2 regions of the Agrococcus carbonis genome follow, and region 1 is predicted to be linked to the other one. Evidence: predicted binding sites of a transcription regulator. Region 1 holds the regulator's gene; the other holds the start of a gene.

Region 1 (7,692 bases):
CCTCGGTCTGGCTCAGGTGCGTTCCCTGCCGCACGAGGTCGACGAGCTCGCGCACGAGCCGTCCCGCGACGCGCACGTCCTCCTCGGGGCCACTGAGGCTCACGAGGTTGCCGCGCACCGCGACGGTCACATCGGGGTGCTCGTGCTCGAGCCGCGTGAGCAGTCGGTCCTGCGGCCCGAGCAGCCGCACCATCTCGATGCCGTCGATCTCGATCGACTCGGTGGCGGTGGACCGGGTGGACTCGGTGGACTCAGGCAAGCGAACCCTCTCCCAGCGATCCCGCGAGCACATGCGCGTGCACGTGGAAGACCGTCTGCCCGGCGAGCTCGCCGGTGTTGAACACGAGGCGGAAGTCGCCCTCGGCGCGCTCCCGCGCGATCGCCCGCGCCACCTGCACCATCTCGGCCAGCAGGTCGGGGTCGCCGGCGGCGAGCTCGACCACGTCGCGGTACTGCGCCGTCTTCGGCGTCACCACGACGTGCATGGGTGCCTGCGGCTTGATGTCGGTGAACGCGATGAGGCGGTCGTTCTCGAGCACGATCTCCGCCGGGATCTCGCGCGCGATGATCTTCTCGAACACGGTGGGCTCAGCCATGCCGTCAGCCTACCTTCGCGCTGCTCACCAGCGGCCGAGCAGCATCGAGAGGCCCGCGATGCCCGCGAGCCCGGCTGTCGAGGTGCGCAGCACGTGGTCGCCCATCCGGGCCGGCACCGCGCCCGCCGCCTCGAGCGCCTCGAGCTCGCCCGGCTCGATCCCGCCCTCGGGCCCCACGACGAGCAGCACGTCGCGCTCGAGCGGCACCTGCGGCAGCGCGACGGATGCGGTGGGCTCGAGCACGACGAGCTGCCACTCGTCCGCGAGACGCGCGAGCCCCGCGGTGTCGACGACCGCGCCCACGCCGGGCAGGTGCGGGCGGATCGCCTGCTTGCCCGCCTCGCGCACGATCTTCCGCCAGCGCTCGAGCGCCTTCTCGCCCCGGTCGCCCTTCCACTGCACGACGCTGCGGCGCGCCTGCCACGGCACGATCGCGTCGACCCCCAGCTCGGTCGCCGCCTGCACGGCGAGCTCGGCGCGGTCGCCCTTCGCGAGCGCCTGCGCGAGGCCGATGCGCGGCACGGGCGCCGGGACGCGCTCGACGCGCTGCAGCACGACGTCGACCCCGTCGCGCTCGGCGCGGTCGATGACGCCCTCGGCGAGCGTGCCCTCACCGTCGCTCACGAGCACCCGCTCGCCGCGGCGCATCCGGGAGACGACGGCGGCGTGGTGCGCCTCCTCGCCGGTGAGCGTCACGACGTCGCCCGCTGCGGCGCCGGCGAGCGCGTCGTGCCAGTAGCAGTGCGCCATCAGAGCCGGAAGCGGTCGCGCATCTTGGCGAACAGGCCCTGCCGGTAGTGCGCGAGCTGCGGCGCGGGCGCCTTCGTGCGGTCGCGCAGCTCGCGCAGCAGCTCCTCGGTGCGGCGGTCGACCTTCTGCGGCGTCACGACCTGCACGCCGAGCTTGAGGTCGCCGCGGCCGGCGCCGCGCAGCCGGGTGACGCCGCGGTCGCCGATCGTGATGACGTCGCCCGACTGCGTGCCGGCGCGCACCTCGACCTCGACGGGCCCGTCGATGCCCTCGACCGTGGTGCGGGCGCCGAGCGCCGCATCCGGCATCGACACCTCGAGGGTGCCGAGCAGGTCGTCGCCGTCGCGGCTGAAGACGTCGTGGTGGCGCACGTTGATCTCGAGGTAGAGCGTGCCGGCGGGGCCGCCGCCCTCGCCCACCTCGCCCTGACCGGGCAGCTGGATGCGCAGCCCCGTGTCGACGCCCGCGGGGATGTCGACCGGGATCGTGCGCTCGGCGCGCACGCGGCCGTGGCCGGCGCACGTGTGGCACGGCTGCGGGATGACGGTGCCGTACCCCTGGCAGACGCCGCAGGGCTGGCTCGTGACGACGTTGCCGAGCAGCGAGCGCACCTGGCGCTGGACGTGCCCGGAGCCGCCGCACTGCAGGCAGCGCTCGGGGCTGGTGCCGGGCGCGGTCGCGGCGCCCTCGCACGTCTCGCACAGCACGGCGGTCTGCACGCGCAGCTCGCGGTGCACGCCGAAGACGACGTCGGCGAGGTCGAGGTCGACGCGCAGCAGGCTGTCCTGCCCCGGCTGTCGCCGCGAGCGAGGGCCGCTCGAGCGGCCGCCGCCGAAGAACTGCTCGAAGATGTCGCCGAAGCCGAACGAGCCGGCGCCGCCCATGCCGGGCATCGGGCCGCGGTCGTACTCCGCGCGCGACTGCGGGTCGCCGAGCACGTCGTAGGCGTGCGTGACGTCCTTGAACCGCTCCGCCGCGTCCTCGCTGGGGTTCACGTCGGGGTGCAGCTCGCGGGCGAGCCTGCGGTACGCCTTCTTGATCTCGTCCTGGGCGGCGTCGCGGGCGACGCCGAGGGTCTCGTAGTGGTCGGTCACTCAGTCCTCGCTCAGCAGCCGCGTGAGGTAGCGCGCCACTGCGCGCACCGCGGCCATGTTCCCTGCGTAGTCCATCCTGGTGGGGCCCAGCACGCCCACGTGGCCCTCGATGCCGTCGGTCGAGTACGTCGATGCGACGATCGACGCCTCGCCGAGCGGCCCGTGCAGCTCGCGGCCGATGCGGGTGGCCACGCCGCCGTCGCCGCCCATCTCGGCGAAGAGGCGCAGCAGCGTGACCTGCTCCTCGATCGCGTCGAGCACGGGGGTGACGGTGCCGTGGAAGTCGCGCTCCTCGCGCACCAGGTTCGAGGCGCCCGCCATCACGATGCGGTCGCCGCCGCCCGTCTGCAGCATCTCGCCGAGCGCATGCGCGACGGCGGCGGTCGCGGGGCCGAGCGAGGCGGGGGCGGATGCGGCGGCCTCGGCGAGGCGCTGCTGGGCGTCGGCAGGCGAGCGGTCGCCGATCATCTCGGTGAACGCGCGCCCGAGCGCGCCCGCCTGCTCGGGGTCGATGCGCTGGCCGGCGTCGAGCACCCGCTGCTCGACCCTGCCGGAGTCGAGGATGAGCACCGCGAGCACCCGGCGCTCCGAGACCGCGACGAGCTCGACGCGGCGCACGAGCGCATGCCGCCGGATCGGCACCTGCACGAGCGCGACCTGGTTCGTGAGCTGCGAGAGCAGCCGGGCGGTGCGGTCGAGCACGTCGTCGCGGTCGACCGACTCGTCGAGGAAGCGCGTGATGGCGAGCCGCTGCGCCTGCGTGAGCGGCTGCATGCGCTGCAGGCGGTCGACGAAGACGCGGTAGCCCTTGTCGGTGGGCACGCGGCCGGAGGAGGTGTGGGGAGCGACGATGAGCTCCTCCTCCTCGAGCAGCGCCATGTCGTTGCGAATGGTGGCGGCGGAGACGCCGAAGGCGTGGCGCTCGACGATCGCCTTCGAGCCGACCGGCTCGCGCAGCGCCACGTAGTCCTGCACGATCGCGCGCAGGACCTCGAGGCCACGATCCGAGACCATCGCTCCCCTCCCCGTCTGTGCTGGCACTCTCAACTGCTGACTGCCAATCCTACCGCGACCCGCCGCGGTTCGAAGAGGATCTCCAGGCGATCGCGCGCACAATGGCGGTAGCGGCAGTCGCCTCGGCGGCCCGCGTCGACATCCGAGAAAGGCACGCCATGTCCGATCCCAACGCTCCTCGCCCGGGCGAGCACGATCCTGCCGAGCAGCCGGTCGACGGATTCTCCGTGACCGACGAGCAGCACGCCGCGCCCAGCGCGCCCGCCGCGCCCGGCGTCGGCGAGCCCGCCCAGTCCTTCTCGTCGCCCGCCGCCGGAGCGGGGCCCGAGGCCCCCGGCCAGCCCGCCTTCAGCGAGCCCGCCGATCCCGGCCAGGGCTGGCAGCACGGCCAGCAGCAGCCGGCGCCGGGCAGCGGCGACGCCGTGGACCCGAACGCCCAGGCCGCATCCGGCTACGGCCAGGCGCCCGGCGCACCGCAGACGCCCAGCGCCCCGCAGTACGGCGCCCCGCAGGGCCAGTCGAGCGCGCCGACCTACGGCGCTGGGCAGGACCAGCACCCGTACGGGCAGGGCCAGGCGGGCTACGGACAGGGCCAGGCCGGCTACGGCCAGGGCCAGCAGCCGTACGGCGCCCCGGGCGGCCAGCCGCAGTACGGCGCCCAGTACGGCGCCCCTGGCCAGCCGCAGTACGGCGCTCCCGGTCAGCCGCAGTACGCCGCCGGCGCCCCCATGTCGCCCGTGGACGAGAAGAACGCCGGCATGTGGGGCCACCTCTCCGGCCTGTCGACCATCGTCACGGGCGGCTGGGGCGGCTGGATCGGCCCGCTGATCGTCTTCCTCATCTACAAGGACCGCAGCGCCTTCGCGCGGCAGGAGTCGAAGGAGGCGCTGAACTTCGGCATCTTCATGACGATCCTGGCGATCGGCCTCATCGTTGTCGGCACCATCCTCAGCATCGTCGGCATCGGCTTCATCCTGATGGCGCTCTACTGGGTGCCGGGCCTGCTGCAGGTGATCTTCTCGATCATCGGCGCGATGCGCGTCAACGGCGGCGGCTCGTACCGCTACCCGTTCAACTGGCGGCTCGTGAAGTAGCCGCGCCTCACGGCAGCAGCCGGCGCACGACCGCGTCGGCCAGGAGCCGCCCTCGCAGCGTCGGGACCACCCGGCCGGCGAGGGCGGCTCTGCCGTCCACGAGCTCGTCGGCGACGAGGCCCGCGACCGCGCGGCGCCCCTCGGGCTCGAGCAGCCCGACCGGCAGCCCCTCGGCGATGCGCGACTCGAGCAGCACGCGCTCGACGCGGCGCGTCTCGTCGTCGAGCACCTCGCGCGCGAGCGCCGGCGAGGCGCCGGCCGCGAGCCGGTCGCGGTAGGCGGCCGGATGCTTGACGTTCCACCAGCGCACGCCGCCGACGTGGCTGTGCGCGCCGGGCCCGAAGCCCCACCAGTCGTGGCCGCGCCAGTAGGCGAGGTTGTGCCGGGCGACGCGCCCGTCGCGCGCCCAGTTGGACACCTCGTACCAGGAGTAGCCCGCGGCGCCGAGCGTCGCATCCGCCGCCTCGTACATCGCCGCCTGCAGGTCGTCGTCGGGTGCGGCGAGCTCACCGCGACGGATGCGGCGGGCGAGCGCCGTGCCCTCCTCGACGATGAGCGCGTAGGCGGAGACGTGGTCGGGCGCCATCGCGGCGGCGGCGTCGAGCGAGCGCTGCCAGTCGCCGAGCGACTCCCCCGGCGCGCCGTAGATGAGGTCGACGCTCACCTCGAGCCCCGCGTCGCGGGCCCACTCGACCACCAGCGGCACGCGCTCGGGGTCATGGGTGCGGTCGAGCGCCGCGAGCACGTGCGGCACCGCCGACTGCATGCCGACCGAGACGCGCGTGACGCCGCCGTCGCGGAGCCGCGCGAGCCCGGCGGCGTCGATCGAGTCGGGGTTGGCCTCGACCGTGACCTCCGCACCCTCGGCGAGGCCGAACGCATCCGTCACGCCCTCGAGCATCGCGACGAGGTCGTCCGCGGGCAGCAGCGTCGGGGTGCCGCCGCCGAAGAAGACGGTCCGCATGGGCCGCAGGGGCCCCAGCTCGCCGAGCACGTCGCGGGCGAGCGCGATCTCGCGGGCGACGTCGCCGGGGTAGCCCGCCCGGGTCGCGCCGCGGAGCTCGTCGGCCGTGTACGTGTTGAAGTCGCAGTAGCCGCAGCGCACCGAGCAGAACGGCACGTGGATGTAGGTGCCGAACGGTGCGTCGGCCGCGGTGCCCTCGGGCAGCCGGCCGTCGGCGGGAGCCGCCTCGCCGTCGGGCAGGCGTCCCATCGTCAGCGCACGTCGATCGACCGCAGCACGTTCATATAGCGGTCGTGGTACCTGGCCCGGAGCGCCTTCGCGAACGGCTTGCCGAGCTTCGCGTACCACGCGGCGTTCCGCACGATGGCGCGGAAGTGCAGGAAGACGGTCTCGTCGTCGGCGATCTCGACGGTGAAGCGCTCCTCGCCCGCCTCGGGGTGGCCTTCGAGCGTGCCGAGGATGACCCCGTGGCTGTTGGCCTCCTCCTCGACCGCGATGACGCGCATCGGGCCGTGGAACTGGATGCCGAGCAGGCGCACGCGCTGGTCGACCGAGTCGCCCGGCTGCAGGAAGGGCTCGCCGTCGGGGCCGAAGTCCTGCTGCGGCTCGATGCTCGCCGCGCGGGTCGCCTCGTCGCCGTCGAAGCCGACCGGGCGGTAGACGGTGCCCTCCTCGGTGCCGACGACGTCGACCTCGATGCCGGCGAGCCGCTGCACCTTCCAGGTGCGCAGCGCCGCGACAGCGGCGTCGTAGCGGGGCCGGCCGTGGCCGATGCGGCTGCGCAGCTGCACGACCTCGAAGCCCTTCGGCGGGTACCGGTGGAAGTCGAAGTGGGCGGTGGCCCCGACGGAGCCGTAGTTCGTGGCGCGCTCGCGGATGGGCTTCATCGTGCTGCCTACTTCGCTTCCTTCTTCGTCTCGCCGCTCGAGAGCGCGGCGATGAACGCCTCCTGGGGCACTTCCACGCGGCCGACCATCTTCATGCGCTTCTTGCCCTCCTTCTGCTTCTCGAGCAGCTTGCGCTTGCGGGTGATGTCGCCGCCGTAGCACTTGGCGAGCACGTCCTTGCGGATCGCGCGGATGGTCTCGCGGGCGATGATGCGGGCGCCGACGGCGGCCTGGATCGGCACCTCGAACTGCTGCCGCGGGATGAGCTCGCGCAGCTTCCCGGCCATGAGCACGCCGTAGGCGTAGGCCTTGTCGCGGTGCACGATCGCGCTGAACGCATCCACCTGCTCGCCCTGCAGCAGGATGTCGACCTTGACGAGGTCGCCCTCCTCCTCGCCGTCGAGCTCGTAGTCGAGGGATGCGTAGCCCTGCGTCTTCGACTTCAGCTGGTCGAAGAAGTCGAAGACGATCTCGCCGAGCGGCAGCCGGTAGCGCAGCTCGACGCGGTCCTCCGAGAGGTACTCCATGCCACCGAGCGTGCCGCGGCGCGACTGGCACAGCTCCATGATCGCGCCGACGTAGTCCTTGGGCGCGAGGATCGTCGCGCGCACCATCGGCTCGACGACCGAGTGGATCTTGCCCTCGGGGAACTCGCTCGGGTTCGTGACGGTGTGGACCTTGCGGTCCTCGGTCTCCACCTCGTAGACGACGCTCGGCGCCGTCGCGATGAGGTCGAGGTTGAACTCGCGGCGGAGGCGCTCGGTGATGATCTCGAGGTGCAGGAGGCCGAGGAACCCGCAGCGGAAGCCGAAGCCGAGCGCGACCGAGGTCTCGGGCTCGTAGACGAGCGCCGCATCCGAGAGCTTGAGCTTGTCGAGCGCCTCGCGCAGCACCGGGTAGTCGCTGCCGTCGATCGGGTACAGCCCCGAGAACACCATCGGCTTCGGGTCGGCGTAGCCCTTGAGGGGCTGCTCGGCAGGCGTGCGGAACGAGGTGACGGTGTCGCCGACCTTCGACTGGCGCACGTCCTTGACGCCCGTGATGAGGTAGCCGACCTCGCCGGCGCCGAGGCCCTGGGACGGGCGCGGCTCGGGGCTCGAGACGCCGATCTCGAGCAGCTCGTGGCGGGCGCCGGTCGACATCATCTGGATCTGCTCGCGCGGCGCGAGCCGCCCGTCGACCATGCGCACGTAGGTGACGACGCCGCGGTAGGCGTCGTACACGGAGTCGAAGATCATCGCGCGCGCCGGGCCGTCGACGTCGCCGACGGGCGCGGGGATGGTCTGCACCACG
Region 2 (7,692 bases), 1.2 Mb from region 1:
CGGGAGGGCGAGCGATGACCGACACCACGACGGCCACCACGGTGCTCGAGACGACGGATCTCGTCGCGGGCTACCTGCCGGGGGTCAACATCCTCAACGGCTGCTCGATCGTCGCGCGGCAGGGCGACCTGATCGGCATCATCGGTCCGAACGGCGCCGGCAAGTCGACGCTGCTGAAGGCCGTCTTCGGCCAGGTGAACATCCGCGGCGGCGGCGTGCAGCTGCGCGGCGAGGACATCACCGGCCTGAAGGCCGACAGGCTCGTCGCCAAGGGCGTCGGCATGGTGCCGCAGAACAACAACGTGTTCCCCTCGCTCACGATCGAGGAGAACCTCGAGATGGGGCTCTTCCAGCAGCCCAAGATGTTCAAGGAGCGCTTCGAGTTCGTCGCCGCGCTCTTCCCCGAGCTCGTGAAGCGCCGCCGGCAGCGCGCCGGCAGCCTCTCGGGCGGCGAGCGGCAGATGGTCGCCATGGGACGCGCGCTCATGATGGACCCCGCGGTGCTGCTGCTCGACGAGCCGAGCGCTGGCCTGAGCCCCGTGCGCCAGGACGAGACGTTCCTGCGCGTGGCCGAGATCAACAGCCACGGCGTGACCATCGTGATGGTCGAGCAGAACGCGCGCCGCTGCCTGCAGATCGCCCACCGCGCGTACGTGCTCGACCAGGGCAAGGATGCGTACACGGGCACGGGCCGCGAGATGCTCAACGACCCGAAGGTCATCCAGCTCTACCTCGGCACGCTCGCGACGGACGTCGAGGAGAAGGCGCGTACGGCCTCGCAGCCGGTGGCGGAGCCCGGTGCGGCGCGCGCTGCGGAGCCTCGGGCCGAGCAGCCGTAGGCGACCAGCATCAGAGCACGGGGCCGTCCCGCGAGAGCGCGGGGCGGCCCTTCGCTGTGTCGGCGGATGGTCTCGTGACGCGTGCGGCCGGAGGCCGCGCGCTCCTCGACCAGCGAGGGAACGGCTGGGTCTCGTGACGCGAGCGGCCGGAGGCCGCGCGCTCCTCGACCAGCGAGGGGACGGCGGGTCTCGTGACGCGAGCGGCCGGAGGCCGCGCGCTCCTCGACCAGCGAGGGGACGGCTGGTCTCGTGACGCGAGCGGCCGGAGGCCGCGCGCTCCTCGACCAGCGAGGGGACAGCGCGGAGGCGCCGCGCGCTCCTCGACCGGCGAGGGGGCGGTGCGCGGACACAGCACGAGGGCCCCGCCGCAGCGGGGCCCTCGCGGTGGGAGTCAGGTCACTCGTTGAGCGAGCCGAACTCCGCGTTGAGGAAGGTGTACTGGTTGTCGGCACCGTACTGGTAGATGCCCACGTACGCCTCGGTCGGGTCGCCGTTCTCATCGAACGTGATCGGGCCGGAGGGACCGTCGTAGTCGATGTCCTCGCCGTCGGCGATCAGCTGCAGGCACTCGGCGACCTCGGTGCACTTCGTGCCGCCCTCGGAGACCGACTGCAGGTTGTCGCGGATCGTCACGGCGTCGGGGCTGCCGCCCTGGGCCGCGGCGAGCGCCGCGAGGATGACCGCGTCGTACGACTCGGGGCCGTACGAGAAGTCGCCGAGGTCGGGGTCGATCTCGAGCAGGCGATCCTGGAACGTGTCGTCGGCGGGGTTGCCGGGCAGCGTGCCCTTCGCGCCCTCGAGGGTGCCCTCGGGGAACTCGTACGAGTTCGAGAGGTTGCCGTCGACGAAGTACATGCCGGTGGCCGGGAAGCCGTTCGTCACGAGCTCGGGCACGATCTGGGCGGTCTCGGCGAAGGCGATGATGCCGATCGCGTCGGGGCTGCCCTGCAGGATCTCCTGCACCTGGGTGCTGAAGTTCGTGTCGCCCGGGTTGTAGAGCACGTTGCCGGTGACCGTGCCGCCGGCGGCCTCGACCGCCATCGCCGCGTTCTCCTGCAGGCCCGTGCCGTACGGGTCGTTGATCGTGATGAAGCCGACCGAGGCGGCGCCGTCCGAGACCATCAGGTTGCCGAGCACGCGGCCCTGGAGCACGTCGCTGGGGGCGGTGCGCCAGTAGAAGCCGTCGTCCTCGTAGTCCGAGAAGTCGGGCGACGTGTTGGCCGGCGAGATCTGCACGACCTGCGCGTCGATGAGCTGGTCGATGAAGGTGAACGACACACCCGACGACGCGGCGCCGATGACGACGTCGGCTCCAGCGGAGACGAGCTCGCCCGCCGACTGGGTCGCGATGTCGGTCGTCGTGTCACCGGAGTCGCGGTGCTGCACGTCGACCGTCCACTCGTAGCCGGCGTCCTCGAGGTCGGCCTTGGCCAGGTCGACGCCCGCGAACTCGGGCGGCCCGAGGAACTCGAGGTTGCCGGTCTGGGGCAGGATCGTGCCGACGAGCAGGGTGTCGTCGGACGGAGCGGCGCCGGGGTCGGCGCCCTCCGAGCCGGACGGCGCTGGGCTGCCGCCACCGGCACAGGCTGCGAGCAGCAGCACGCCCGCGGTCGCGGCGCCGAGCGCTGCGTACCGGCGGGGGCTGCGCCCCTGGGTGCGAAGGAAGGACTTCATCGTGCTCCTCAATGACATGGAGTCGCCCGTGTGGGCGTTGGTGCAACAGTAGGCGAGATCCGGCCGTTCTTCCGCCGTCGCGCGTCACGACCTTGTAACGGTCTTGGCGACTGTGTACCCCACTTCGAAGGCCGCCGACGCTAGCCGAGCGGCGGGGCGGGCTGCACGCGTCGCACGCGGCGGCCGAGGAGATCCGCCGAGAACAGCACGAGCGAGAGCCACACGAGGATGAACCCGACCCAGCGCCCCGACGGCATCGGCTCGTGCATCACGAAGGCGCCGAACAGGAAGGTGAGCGTCGGCGTGAGGTACTGCGCGAAGGCGATCCACGACAGCGGGATGCGTCGGGTCGCGGCCGCGAACGCGAGGAGCGGCACGGCGGTCACGACGCCGAATCCCGCGGCGCCCAGCACGCTCGCGGCGCCGTTCGCGGCCACGGTCAGGCCGCCGGTGACGAGGGCGAAGGCGAGCATCGCCATCGACGCGGGGAGCGCCGCGACGGTCTCGATCGTGAAGCCCGAGAGCGCATCCACCGACCCCCCGACGCGCTTCTTGATGAGCCCGTAGGTGCCGAACGAGAGCGCGATGATGAGGCCGATCCACGGCACCTCGCCGTAGGCGACGACCATGACGCCGACCCCGACGGCGCCGAGCACGACGGCGACCCACTGGAGGGGCCGCAGCCGCTCCCCCAGGAAGAGCACCGCGAACACGACGCTCACGAGCGGGTTGAGGAAGTAGCCGAGGCTCGTCTCGAGCACGCGGTCGGTGAGCACGCCGATGACGAACGTCGTCCAGTTGATGAGCACCGCGTGGCCGGCGAGCACGAGCGTCCACGTGTCGCGGCGGCTGCGCAGCACCGTGCGGAGGCGCAGCCAGCCGCGCGTCATCGCCACGAGCGCGAGTGCGACGACGATCGAGGAGAGCACGCGCCAGCCGATGAGCTCGAAGCCGTCGACGCCCTTCGTCAGCTGCAGGTACACCGGCACGAACGCCCAGAAGACGTACGCGAAGAGCGCGTACCACAGCCCCGCTCTGGCCTGGTCGGCCATCAGCCCCTCACCTCCCCGAGAAGACGCGAAGGCGGCTCCCCCGCAGGGGAGCCGCCGCAGCGGATGCGCTGAGCGTCAGCGCTCGACGATCGCGAGCACGTCGCGCGCCGAGAGCACCAGGTACTCGTCGGCGCCGTACTTGACCTCGGTGCCGCCGTACTTCGAGTACAGCACGCGGTCGCCCACGGAGACGTCCATCGGGACGCGGTTGCCGTTGTCGTCGATGCGGCCGGGGCCCACGGCGACGACCTCGCCCTCCTGGGGCTTCTCCTTGGCGGTGTCAGGGATGACGAGACCGCTCGCAGTGGTCGTCTCTGCCTCGACCTGCTGGATGACGATGCGGTCCTCGAGCGGCTTGATGGAAACCGACACGGTTGCCTCTTTCTTGTCAGACTCTGGGGTCTGTCCGGACTCGCCGGACAACGCTCCAAGCCTAAGCCGTCGATTGGCACTCGGTCAACATGAGTGCCAATCGCGCGGGCACGGGCGGCGCCGTGGCAGTGCTTGACTGAAGGCATGGAGGCCGAGGAGCTGCGACTGCTGCTGTCGCGCGAGGGGCTCGCCCTGCTCGAGCGCACCGAGGCGACGCTCGAAGCGCGCGGCGAGCGCCGCGACGATCTCGTGCAGGAGGTCGCCCGGCTGCGCGGCGAGGGGCACGACCGGCGGCTCGTCGCCGCGGTGCTCACGCAGGCGCGGCTGCGCCGGCGCGCACGGGCGAAGTTCGGCGAGTTCGCACGCGCGATGCTCTTCACCGAGGCGGGGCTCGAGCAGGCCACGCGGCTGCGCGTCGCCGCGCACCACGCGGGGCGGATGCGCTCGGCCGGCATCGTGTCGGTCGCCGACCTCGGGTGCGGCATCGGTGCCGACTCGCTCGCGTTCGCGACGCTCGGCCTCGAGGTCACGGCGGTCGAGCGCGACGAGGTGACCGCCGCGGTCGCGACCTACAACCTCGCCGACTGGCACGCATCCGTCGTGCACGGCGACGCCCTCGAGACCCCCGTCGACGCGGAGGCGCTGTGGTTCGACCCCGCCCGCCGCGACGACCGGCGTCGCTTGAGCGACCCGGCCGACTGGTCACCCGCGCTCGACGCCGTCTTCGCGCGCGCCGCCGAGCGTCCCGCGGGCGTCAAGCTCGCACCCGGGATCGACCGCGCCCTGCTGCCGGCGGATGCGGAGCACCAGTGGGTGACCGACGGGCTCGAGACCGTCGAGGCGGTCGTGTGGACCGGCGCGCTCGCGCGCCCGGGCGTCGCCCGCAGCGCCCTCGTGCTCGGCGACGGCGCTGCCGCGGAGCTCACGGGCGACGCGTCGCACCCCGAGCCGGGCGAGCTGCAGGAGTGGCTCTACGAGCCGGCGGGCGCGGTCATCCGGGCCGAGCTCATCGGGGCGCTCGCAGAGGGGCTCGGCGCGGCCGCCGTGAGCCCGGGCATCGCGTACCTCTCCGGCCCGTCGGAGGTGCGGACGCCGCTCGCGCAGGCGTTCCGGGTGCGGGAGACCATGCCGCTCGACGAGCGCCGCATCGGCCAGCGGCTGCGCGAGCTCGGCATCGGCGAGCTCGAGATCAAGAAGCGCGGCGCCGACATCGACCCGCATGCGCTGCGCAAGCGCCTGAAGCTCGCGGGCGACGAGCGCGCGACGCTCTTCGCGACGCGCGTGGGCGGGCGCCACCGCGCGATCCTCGCCGACCGCGCGTAGCGCTCAGCCGAAGAGCATCCCCGGCACGAGCGGCGCCCACACGGCCGTCGCGATCACCACGAGCACCGCGCCGATGAGCGCACCGACGATGCCGACGAGCATCGCCACGAGCGGCCACGGGCGCGCCCCGGGATCGCGCCGGAGCGCGAGACCGCCGCAGATGGCGCCTGCGAGCGCGAGCGGCAGGCCGATGCCGCTCGCGAACGCGAAGACCGCGCCGAGGGCGGAGAGCAGCACCGCCGAAGCGGTGAGCGTGCTCCAGCGCCTCGTGCCGGGCGCATCCGCCGCGGGCGGCCTGCCCGTGCCGGTCATGCGATCAGACCCCGTAGTACTGCATCCAGGCGATCAGGCTCGAGACGTTGAAGATGAACAGCGCGAGCGACGCGATCGCGGCGATCGCGCCCACGATGCCCATCACGAGCGGCCACGGCTTCGCCTCGGGGTTCTTGCGCATCGCGACGAACCCGAGGATCGAGCCGATCGCGGCCGGCAGGAAGCCGAGACCGAACAGGAACGTGAACAGCACGCCGACGCCGACGAGCACGATCGACCAGACGGTGATGGGCTGCAGCCGCTTGGCCGCGGGCTGGCCGTACGACTGCTGCCCGAAGCCCGGCTGGCCGTACGCCGCAGCTGCGGCCGGGTCGCCGTAGCCGGTCTGCCCGTAGGTGCTCTGCTGGCCGTACCCGGTCTGCTGGTCGTACCCGGCCTGCTGGCCGTAGGCCGCCTGATCCGAGCCGGGCTGCCCGTAGCCGGTCTGCTGGCCGTAGCCGGCGTCGCCGTACGACGGCTGCTGCTGCGCGTAGCCCTGGTCGTGCGCGGGCGCGCTCTGGCCGTACTGCGGCTGGCCGTACTGCTCCTGGCCGAACTGATCCTGGCCGTACGGCTGCTGCCCGTACGGCTGCTGCCCATACGGCTGCTGCCCGTGCGCGGGAGCGCTCTGCCCGTACGCGGGGGCGCTCTGCCCATAGCCGGGGGCGCTCTGGCCGTACTGCTCCTGGCCGTACTGCTCCTGGCCCTGCGGCTGCTGACCGTAGGGCTGCTGGCCGTAGGTCGGCGCGCTCGCACCGTAGCCCGGTGCCTCGGCAGGCTGCTGGCCGTAGGCGGCGGGCTCGGCCTGCTCGCCATAGGCGGGCGCCGCCGGCTGGCCGTACGCGGGCGCCTCGGCTTGCTGGCCGTACGCGGGTGCCTCCGGCTGCTGGCCGGGGGCGGGCGCCGACTGCTGGCCGAAGTCGGCGGCGGGCGCGCCCGCCTGCTCGGCGTCCTGGTCGGGTCGACGGAAGCGGTCGTCGGCCGGGGGGAGCTGGTCGCTCACGGGAACCTCCTCAGCAGTGGCGCGATCGCGCGTGCATACCGTATCGCTCCCGCCGCGGGTCGACCTGCGCTCAGAAGCTCGGCATCTGCTCCACGAGCGAGACCACCATGCCGATGCCGACGATCGTGGCGATCGTCAGCGCCACGAGCGTCACGGCGCCGAGCACGATGGCCCAGATCGCCAGCAGCCTGCCGTCCTCGCCGGTGCGGCGGATCTGCGAGAGCGCGATCGCGCCGAGCACGATCGCCGCGACCGAGCCGAGCCCGACGAGCACCGTCGTGCCGGCCGCTGCGGCGAGGATCGCCATGACGGCCATCGTGCTCGTGCGGGGGCCCGGATGCGTCGGCGCACTCCACGCCGCCGGCGCGGGCGGAGCGGGCGGTGCGGCGGGCGCGCCCCAGCCCTGCTGGGTCCAGCCTGTCGCGCTCATCGCCTGCCTCCCGTCGCCATCGCGCCCACGGACGCCCTCCGATCCTGCCAGCCCGACCTGGGCATCCGCCTCACCGCTCGGCCTCGGCGCCGGCCTGCCGGGCACCGGCCTGCACGCCGACCTCCACGCCGCCGACCTGCACCGTGCTCGCGTCGAGGGTCGACTCCGCGGCGAAGCCCGGCTCGCTCGGCGCATCGCCGCGCGCGACGAGCATCGCGCCCACCGCCGCGATCATCGCGCCGTTGTCGGTGCAGAGGTCGAGCGGCGGGATGCGCAGGGTCACGCCGGCTGCGGCGCAGCGCTCCAAGGCGACCTCGCGCAGCCGGCGGTTGGCGACGACGCCCCCGCCGAGGAGGAGCCGCGGGATGCCGTGCTCCGCGCACGCATCGAGCGCCTTCGCGACGAGCACGTCGACGACGGCCTCGCGGAAGCTCGCCGCGACGTCCGCGATCGGGAGCGTCTCGCCCGCCGCCTCGGCGCGCTCGACGTGCCGCGCCACGGCGGTCTTGAGTCCCGAGAACGAGAAGTTCCAGCGGTGCCGCTCGCGGTCCTTCGGCGCCGTCAGCCCGCGGGGGAAGGCGATGGCCGCCGGGTCGCCGCCGACGGCGGCCGCGTCGATCGAGGGGCCGCCGGGGTAGCTGAGCCCCAGCAGCCGCGCCGTCTTGTCGAACGCCTCGCCCGCGGCGT

Evidence for each region. The regulator HrcA, encoded in region 1, represses chaperone genes, less so after heat shock. The targets are predictions, from matches to a motif close to TTNGCACTCGNNNNNNNCGAGTGCNAA.
Region 2: the regulator HrcA is predicted to act here: its motif matches at 4,011-4,037, upstream of groES (co-chaperone GroES).

The regions. Positions count from the first base shown of each region.
Region 1 covers NZ_LT629734.1:390,527-398,218, forward strand. Annotated here, with positions in the region: gene BLT67_RS01895 (PhoH family protein) at 1-292, opposite strand, end outside; gene BLT67_RS01900 (histidine triad nucleotide-binding protein) at 252-596, opposite strand; gene BLT67_RS01905 (16S rRNA (uracil(1498)-N(3))-methyltransferase) at 621-1,346, opposite strand; gene dnaJ (molecular chaperone DnaJ) at 1,346-2,440, opposite strand; gene hrcA (heat-inducible transcriptional repressor HrcA) at 2,441-3,454, opposite strand; gene BLT67_RS01920 (DUF4870 domain-containing protein) at 3,613-4,548, shown strand; gene hemW (radical SAM family heme chaperone HemW) at 4,556-5,761, opposite strand; gene BLT67_RS01930 (DUF1990 family protein) at 5,764-6,399, opposite strand; gene lepA (translation elongation factor 4) at 6,408-7,692, opposite strand, start outside.
Region 2 covers NZ_LT629734.1:1,986,280-1,993,971, reverse strand. Annotated here, with positions in the region: gene BLT67_RS09665 (ABC transporter ATP-binding protein) at 1-18, shown strand, start outside; gene BLT67_RS09660 (ABC transporter ATP-binding protein) at 15-839, shown strand; gene BLT67_RS09655 (ABC transporter substrate-binding protein) at 1,236-2,513, opposite strand; gene rarD (EamA family transporter RarD) at 2,654-3,565, opposite strand; gene groES (co-chaperone GroES) at 3,641-3,937, opposite strand; gene BLT67_RS09640 (class I SAM-dependent methyltransferase) at 4,082-5,260, shown strand; gene BLT67_RS09635 (hypothetical protein) at 5,264-5,572, opposite strand; gene BLT67_RS09630 (hypothetical protein) at 5,577-6,575, opposite strand; gene BLT67_RS13440 (DUF4190 domain-containing protein) at 6,646-7,005, opposite strand; gene tsaD (tRNA (adenosine(37)-N6)-threonylcarbamoyltransferase complex transferase subunit TsaD) at 7,076-7,692, opposite strand, start outside.